DNA from 2 places in the Streptococcus sp. 544 genome. Region 2 is predicted to be linked to the other one. Evidence: riboswitches for the same ligand, from Rfam matches in the RefSeq annotation. Region 2 holds a riboswitch; the other holds the start of a gene.
What was found. Region 2 has a riboswitch for thiamine pyrophosphate ahead of HT728_RS02935 (TenA family protein). Riboswitches for the same ligand answer to the same signal wherever they lie in the genome.

Region 1: another riboswitch for thiamine pyrophosphate. It lies ahead of HT728_RS05835 (thiamine-binding protein); the one in region 2 lies ahead of HT728_RS02935 (TenA family protein).

Annotation. Positions count from the first base shown of each region.
Region 1 covers NZ_VMMU01000010.1:65,693-70,123, forward strand. The annotation lists gene HT728_RS05820 (ABC transporter ATP-binding protein) at 1-192, opposite strand, end outside; gene HT728_RS05825 (ABC transporter substrate-binding protein) at 192-1,199, opposite strand; gene HT728_RS05830 (ABC transporter permease) at 1,238-1,996, opposite strand; gene HT728_RS05835 (thiamine-binding protein) at 1,959-2,249, opposite strand; TPP riboswitch at 2,318-2,420, opposite strand; gene cbpD (choline binding-anchored murein hydrolase CbpD) at 2,503-3,849, opposite strand; gene HT728_RS05845 (Veg family protein) at 3,937-4,203, opposite strand; gene dnaB (replicative DNA helicase) at 4,205-4,431, opposite strand, start outside.
Region 2 covers NZ_VMMU01000006.1:56,956-61,386, reverse strand. The annotation lists gene thiE (thiamine phosphate synthase) at 163-792, opposite strand; gene thiM (hydroxyethylthiazole kinase) at 794-1,576, opposite strand; gene HT728_RS02935 (TenA family protein) at 1,706-2,374, opposite strand; TPP riboswitch at 2,591-2,679, opposite strand; gene lctO (L-lactate oxidase) at 2,828-3,964, opposite strand.

The DNA of each region.
Region 1 (4,431 bases), on a different contig from region 2:
ACCATCAAGGACAATTCTCCCTGACTGAACTTCTAAAATCCCCGCAATTAAGTTGAAAAGCGTAGTCTTACCAACACCACTTGGGCCTAAGATAGAAACCACTTCTCCTGAAGTCACCTGCAGGTTAATGTCCTCTAAAATCCTCTCTTGACCATAGGCATAACTGACGTGTTCTAGTCTAATCTCTGTCATTATTTCACAAATTCGTTGGTGAAGCCTTTGTCTGTCAAGTCTTCTTTAAGGATACCATTTTCTTTATCCCATTTGTAGAAGGCATTCCAGCGAGCTGCATCAAATTGACCCCATTTTTCCTTGTCGCTTGCGTATTCTTTTGACAAGTATTTTTGAGATTCGATGACAAAGTCACGTTTTTCCTTGAGTTCAGGTGCATTTTTGATGAGGATATCAGCTGCTTCTTCTGGATGCTCCATAGCATATTGGTAACCTTTTTTGATAGCTTGGATGACTTTACGAGCTTCTTCTTTATTGTCTTTCAGATAGTCGTTGTTTGCGATGATAACTGGTGAATAGTAGTCAAACTCCTTGACATAGTCTTTCAAATACATGAAGTTAGCATCTACACCTTGAGATTTAGCAAGAATTCCATCCCAACCGTAGTAAATCCAAGCAGCGTCAAAGACACCATTGGCAATCGGTGTGATTGAGTTTGAGTCGTTGTTTGGTACTTTTTCAACTTTTTCAAAGTCCCCACCTTGTGATTCTACCAAGGTTTTCAACATAGCCAGTTCAGTTGGGTCATTCCAAGTTCCGTATTTCTTACCAACCAAGTCTTTTGGACTGCTTACATTGTCAGATTTACGAGAGATGATTCCTGATGTATTGTGTTCAACAATAGCTGCAACGGCAGTAATTCCTGCCCCTTTTTCCAATTTCTTAGCCATGTAGTCTTGGAAATACACTGCAAATGGTGCCTTACCATTGATAACCAAGTCAGAAGAACTTTCTTCTGGTGGCAATTTCAAATCAACATCCACTCCAGCTTCTTTGAAATAACCTTTTTCCTTGGCAACATAAAGCCCTGTGTGATTGGTATTTGGCGTCCAGTCTAGGATAAAGTCAATCTTCTTGAGTTCTGCCTCTTTGTTATCCTTAGAAGTAGTTCCTTGACCACAGGCCACAAGCACAACAGCTACAAGAGCTGTCACAAGCGTTAAAAACACTTTCCATGTTTTCTTCATTTTGATTTCCTCTTTTCTTTTTCAGAAACATTCTTATTCTAAGAACGTTTCCATTTAATAACATATTTCTCGCTGATATCGACCAACTTCATACCCAAAAGGCTGATAATCGATACCAGAATAATAATAGCAAACATGGTATCATACTGAAACAGTTTCTTGGACTGAATCATGTAGACACCTAGTCCTTCAAAGCCTCCCAACCACTCAGATACCACTGTTGTGATAAAGGCGTAGGAGACACTGACCCTCAGACCTGCATAAAAGTAGGGCAGGCTGACTGGAATTTTAAAATGCCACAGGATTTGCCAAGGCTTGGCCCGCATCAGACTAAACAAGGTCAACATATCCTTGTCACAATGCCTAAAACCGTCCAAAATGCTGACGATGATAGGAAAAGTTGTCGTCAAGATAATCAGGACAATCTTGGGCAGAATGCCATAACCTAGCCACAAGACCAAGATAGGAGCTATGGCAATGGTCGGGATAGTCTGAACAACCACCATCATAGGGTAAATCAGGTCATTGAGCCAAGTCAAACTGTCCATGAGTACAGCCATGAGACAGGCAATCAAGACTCCCAAAATTAGACCTAGCAAAGCCACTCTCAAGGTCGCCCAGCTATGGTGCCAGAGAAATTCTCTATCACGCACAAAAGACTGGAGGATCTCAAGAGGAGTTGGCAGGATAAACTTGGGGAGAAGTTTAAGAAAACCTGCTAACTGCCAGATTGACAAGACTCCCAGAAAGCCCAATAGACTAATGTGTCGTCTCAGTATACTTTTCAAGTTTCTCATCAATACTTAAAATCTCTCCTACATTTATTTTGACATTGGCAAAGACATTATCTGCCTCCTGCCCTGCCACTTCCAGCGCTTCTTTGAGAATACGCATGAGCTCATCAAACTCCCCTTCCAAGACCGTTTCAAATGGTGTCACCACCATGGTCACTTCTTGAGCTTGCAGGTAAGCAATGACCTGATCGATAACAGCTATCCGATCAATCCCCTGCGCTAGGGGTAAAACTTGCAAGGCAATGCTTGCTTTCATAAAAACCTCCTCTTCTCGTTTTCCTTTGACAAAAAGAAAAACCTTTACCATATATGGAAAAGGTCAAGAATAGACTAAGTATCGTTCCCTACGCTGGCATTACCCAGATCAGGTGCGGTCGAAGTTTAACACTTCCTCTCAGACTGTACACAGACTCCCATATATTATATAGATATATGATAGCGCAAAATAAGAAAAATGTCAAGGAAACTGCTTACAGAAAAGAGCAGGAAAAATTTCCTACTCCAATTTTCTATACTCGTTCTCCATCACTGTTTACTCTGTAGCCATCCACCGTCGTATTAACAGCTAAGACACCTGAAGAGTAAGAATAATACCACTTACCAGAAACTTGATACCAGCCTGTTTTCATTGCCCCTGAACTATCCAGATAATACCACGAGCCATTTTCCTTTAACCAGCCTATCTGCATTTCACCAGATGATTTCAAATAATACCAGCTAGATCCATCTTTCAACCATCCCGTTGATTTAGACCCATTTGATTTGAAATGATACCAACTACCATTTATTTTCTTCCAACCGACAGTCGATCCATTATTTGAGCTATAATTAGAGCTATTCCCTGATTGGTTCTGATAATTCTGTGAAGAAGTCACACCCTCTAACTGGATATAACGACGACTTCCGTTATAAGCCGTATAACTCAACCACTTGTAGCCGTCTTTTTCGAGAATTTGATCATAATGAACCTTCTCCCCAGGATAATAGTAATCAATCGCAGTTGCGCTAACTAATGGCTGATTTTTGATAGCAGACTTGCTCTTAAAATAATGTGTTCCTCCTGTTGAAGAAAGACTAGAATTACCTAGAGGATTTTTATTCACAGCCTCCAATTGAACATAACGATAGCTTCCGTTATAAGCTGTATAACTCAACCACTTGTAGCCGTCTTTTTCGAGAATTTGATCATAATGAACATTCTCCCCAGGATAATAGTAATCAATCGCAGTTGCGCTAGCTAGTGGCTGATTTTTGATAGCAGACTTAGACTTGAAATAATGTGTTCCTCCTGTTGAAACTGAGGTTTGACTATTCCCAACACTGCCACCAGCCAAATCTTTAAAATGAATAAATCCTGTCATCATATTTGCTTTTATACTTCGTTTATTATAGGCTTCTGTATAACCATAGTTATATTCCTCGATCTCAATCTGATCTCCCATTACATTTGACACCCAGGCAACATGCCCATAAGTTCCTGCAGTAGACCAAGCAATGGAGCCAATCGTCGGTGTATTATCTACACGATAGCCTTCACGACGAGCACGATGCCCCCATTCATTCGCATTTCCATAAGCCCTTGGAATCTCAAAACCATTGACATTACTCAAACGAAAGGCTGCAAAAGAAGTACACTGACGAGAATACATGCGCCACTGATCAATCTCCTGGCTCCCATTTTTATAATGAACAGGATAATCATCCCCACGCGCAATCGATCCATTTCCTCCAGAATAGGCATATACACTATCACTCGCTGCTAACATCAATCCTACTACTAAAAAAGGAACAACCTTTTTAGCTGATTTTCTGAAAGAAAACCTTGTCTCTGTTACTTTAAACGGTAAAATTTTCATTCTTCCTCCTTGAAAATAATATAAATCGAAGATTACCTTCACTTAAACTATTCGGAGAAAAAAGAAAAAGTGAGAAAATTTCTCACTTTAGTCCAGATAATGAATTAGATTTTTTTCTGTAAGGATATCTGAGTAAGTAAAGGATTCAACGTAAACATTAGCCTGTTTATCTCCTTCCACATTCCCAAATTCCACAATAAATAGGGATGGATAAACTTCAATTAACTTACCCAATCTATTTTTTTGACGCTTACGCCCATTTTCCAAGGTCATTTCAATTACATGACCCTCATGTGCCTTGATTTCCTCTTTGATTTTTTTCATCTTAGCTACATCTGTAAATGCATCTGTCATTTTATGCCTCCCTTTTTGAGATACTTGAAAATTTATTGTATTCTTTTTGGAAAATCAATTCCACTGTTCCACGAGCTCCACTACGGTTTTTCTCGATAATAACTTCCACCTTATTATTTGGGATACCGTCCTCTTCTTCACCACCACGCTCATAGTAATCGTCACGATAGAGAAAAGCTACGATATCAGCATCTTGCTCAATAGACCCAGATTCACGAATATCAGACA
Region 2 (4,431 bases):
GAAATTGAACTGGAAATACATCCTTGCACTCACAAAGATAGCAGATCTTTCTTTTGTAAAAAACAAATGACTTGTTTGATGGATTAGCCATTTGAGCTGAATTTGGACATAGCTTTTTAGAAAAGGGAAACTTCCACTTACTTAGAATCCAAGGATAGATACCTATTGTTCACTCATTTCTCGAACAGTTTTTTCTATATTTTTTGCATACGATATTGCTGAAATGATTGAAACACCGTCAACATTGGTCTTCATAATGTCTTTAATATGTTGCGTCTGTATCCCACCAATTGCAACTAAGGGCATTTGTGGCAATAGTTTTCTCATCAATTTAAGACCTTCATAACCTATAGCGCCACCAGCATCATCTTTTGACTGGGTATCAAATACAGGACCAACACCAACATAATCTACATATTCAACTTTTGACTGTTGAAATTCTTTCTCGTTCTTTATAGAAAGACCAATTATTTTATCTGGCATCAATTTTCTAATTTCATCAACACCAATATCATCTTGACCTACATGTACGCCATCAGCGTCAATTTTCATTGCCAAATCGATATCATCATTAACGATAAATGGAACATTATATTTTTTACAAAGATCCTGTAGTTTAATTGCTAATTCGACTTTTTCTTTACCTTCCAGGGCTCCCTCCCCTTTTTCACGAAATTGAAATAAGGTTATACCACCTTTTAAGGCTTCCTCAACAACTCTATATAGATCTTTACCTTGGCAAGTAGTCGTTCCACAAATAAAATATAGTTTTAATAATTCTTTATGAAACATTTTACTTCACTCTTTTGAATTCCTTTACATCTTCATCTGTAATCTCATATAAGGCATTTATAAATTCAACTTTAAATGTCCCAGGAAGATGCCCATTGGGGCGTTTTTCTGCCATTTCTCCAGCGATATTGTAAACCAACATTGCTGTTTCTAATGATTTCAATTCTTGACCTTTTTCAAGTCCGATAAAGCTTGCTATTACAGCACCTAATAAGCATCCTGTCCCAATAACTTTTGGCATCATGGCACTACCATTATGAATCGTTACCACTTCTCCATTAACAGCAATCGCATCAACTTCTCCAGTCACTACTATTGGAATATGAAACTTAGCGTTGGCTGCTAGAGCAATCTCATCAATATTATCCACACCAGCACTATCTACTCCTTTAGATGCCACATTTATACCTACTAAAGAAGCAATCTCTCCAGCATTCCCCCTAATCGCAGCTAGTTTGTAATTGTTGATTAAATCATCTGCTACTTTTTTTCTATATTCTCCTGCTCCACAGGCTACAGGATCTAAAACTGCTGGGACATTATATTTCTCGGCAATTTTCAGAGCAGCTTGGTATAATTTCCAATTATCATCCGTTAAAGTCCCAATGTTAATCAATAATCCTCCAGCATATTTTAATAGATCTTCTAAGTCTGCTGGGTACTCGCTCATAGCTGGTGAGGCACCCAGTGCTACTAATCCATTTGCTGTGAAATTTTTTACTACATCATTGGTTATGCAAATGACCAAAGGTGCTTTTTCTTTTAATAATTTTAAACTTGTCATATTGAAATCCTTCCTTTTCACTTTATACGATATACTGATTTCGATTTATCTCTATCTTTTGTTAAGAAATTTTTTTCATTTACATTGAATGATTTACCTCATCAAATTTGTAAATATCCTAAACTTTCTCTAGGCGTCATAACCAATATCAAAAAAGGCTAATTCTAAAGCGACCGCTTGATTCCAGCGTTGCTGAAGTTCTGTCAAATCTTCTCGACCTTTTCCGACACGATTGAGTTCGTCAACCAGAAATTGAACCCACTCTGCAAAGAAAGGAGCTCTGTGGAGATTGATCCATTCCGAATGAATATAGGCTTCAGGTAGAGCCAAATCTTTAGAACCCCAGTCTAAATAGAGACCTTCTGCAATGACCAGCATGACCAAAAGATGAGCATAGTCTGATGAAGTCACTGCCGAATACATCAGATCCTGAAAGGCTTTTGTTACAGGGTGCAAAGTCACTTCCAGATAATCATTCTCAGATACTTTTAACTCTTTGAAAGCCTTTTGGAAATAACCGTCTTCATCTGCTTCAAGAAAGCCTAGTTGCTTGGCAAAACGAAGCTTGGATTCAATCTGGTCTGCGTGGGCTACGCAGGCACCCAGCATGGATAAGAAGGCATCAAAGAAGTGATAATCTTGAATTAGGTAGTCTTTTAAGACCTTATTCTTAATTGTCCCTGCAAAAAGTTCCTTGACAAAACGATGATTGATTGCAGCCTGCCAATCCTTCTGACTATTTTTTAATAATTCTCCAACAGTCAAACCTGGCTCAAATGCATAAACCTGTGTTTCCATATTTATTTTTTCCTCTCTTTACTCCTTAGTAATCAATAAAACACCAAGAGATACCAAGTAAAATCCTAATTCCACTTGATCCTTTTAAAGAACATTGAGGGCATTTGCAGAGAGCTACCTAAACAAACCTATCCAGTTTATATAAACAAAAAAACTCCAATTACAATCAAGAATTAGAGTTGACTTACAAGATTAGATCGTTCATTTCGCCATACGAAAAAACGTTTCACATTTCCCTTCGCCAGTCTTAACTGTATCAGGTTCAATGGGTATCATCTCAGCTTAAAGCACCCCAAATGTCTCTATTATTTAATTACTGCACCAGTATAGCAAAAAATGAAAGCTCTAGCAAGATATTTGACCGAAAAATATCTTTATATAGTTTTTGATAGCGATTTATTCTTCCAATACACGAAGAAAAACCTCCACATTCAGTGGAGGCAATCTCTTTTATCAATACAATTTTAAGTCACGAGGGTCAACTGGGAAAGTTGGGTTGTATGGGTTGTGACGGAGTTTGAAGTGTTTAACATCTTCAATGGTCTGAGTTCCAGACAACTGCATAACTGTCTTCAATTCCGCATTCAAGTGTTCAAAGACTTGACGCACACCAACACTACCGCCTAGAGCCAAGCCATAGATAACCGGGCGACCAATAGCTACCAAGTCTGCTCCTGAAGCCAAGGCTTTAAAGACATGTTGACCACGACGAACACCAGAGTCAAAGACAATTGGCACACGTTTATCAACTGCTTCTGCTACTTCTTGAAGTGAGTCAAAGGCAGCTGGTCCACCGTCGATTTGGCGTCCACCGTGGTTGGTTACCCAGATACCAGATGCTCCCGCAGCAAGCGAACGTTCAACGTCCTCACGGCATTGTGGTCCCTTGACATACACAGGAAGTCCTGAGTATTCAGCGATAAATTCTACATCGCGTGGAGACAAGCGTTGTTTAGCTGATTTGTAAACAAAGTCCATTGATTTACCAGCACCTTCTGGCAGGTATTCTTCAACAATCGGCATGCCAACTGGGAAGACAAAGCCATTACGCTTATCCACCTCACGATTGCCCCCTACAGTAGCATCTGCTGTCAAGACAATCGCTTTATAACCTTCAGCCTTCACACGATCCATGATGTGGCGGTTAATGCCATCATCTTTACTAAAGTAAAATTGGAACCAATGAGGTGTCCCTTGAAGGGCTTCAGAAATCTCTGGAAGGTCAACAGTAGAGTAAGAACTGGTTGTATAAAGAGAACCGAACTCATGCACACCACGCGCAGTCGCCACTTCACCCTGTTCATTCGCTAATTTATGAGCCGCAACAGGCGCCATAATGATTGGTGAAGACAATTTTTCGCCTGCAAACTCAATCTCTGTACTTGGATTTTCTACATTGCAAAGTGTATGAGGAACGATGAGTTTGTGGTTAAAGGCGCGGATATTCTCTCTTAAAGTGAAAGTATCTTCCGCCCCACTAGCGATATAACCAAAGGCTGCTTTAGGGATCACTTGTTGCGCCATTGGCTCCAAATCATAGGTATTGATGAAATCTACATGACCTTCTGCATTGCTTGTTTTGTATGACATAAACTGTCCTCCTTGATTAAGTAAGCGTTTGCTTTTTGCTATACATCTATAATAACTCTTTTTTCAATCATTTTCAAGAGTTTTGCTTAAAAACCATCTTATTTTTTCATACAATATACTATCCTTACTTTCCTTAAACTCTAAACTTTAGTCGATATTAAGTGAATCGTTGAGATCTTTTGCTACCAGGCATTTGAACTACTTTTTTATTTGCTGATTCTATCTACTAATGCTATAAAAAACAAGTGAATAAGACACCAGAACATCCTCTAATAGGGCCTAGGGACTTATATCAATCCCATATATACTGTTTAAGCAAGATACTATCCTAGTTGACGCTAACTTCCTATCCTACTTATTAATTTTTATTTATAGTGAATCTGAACAAATCAATTGGAGAATCCAAGTCAATTTCTAGTACTTTTTGAAAAGTTTCAGCATACTATCGTAAAATGAAATAAAACATG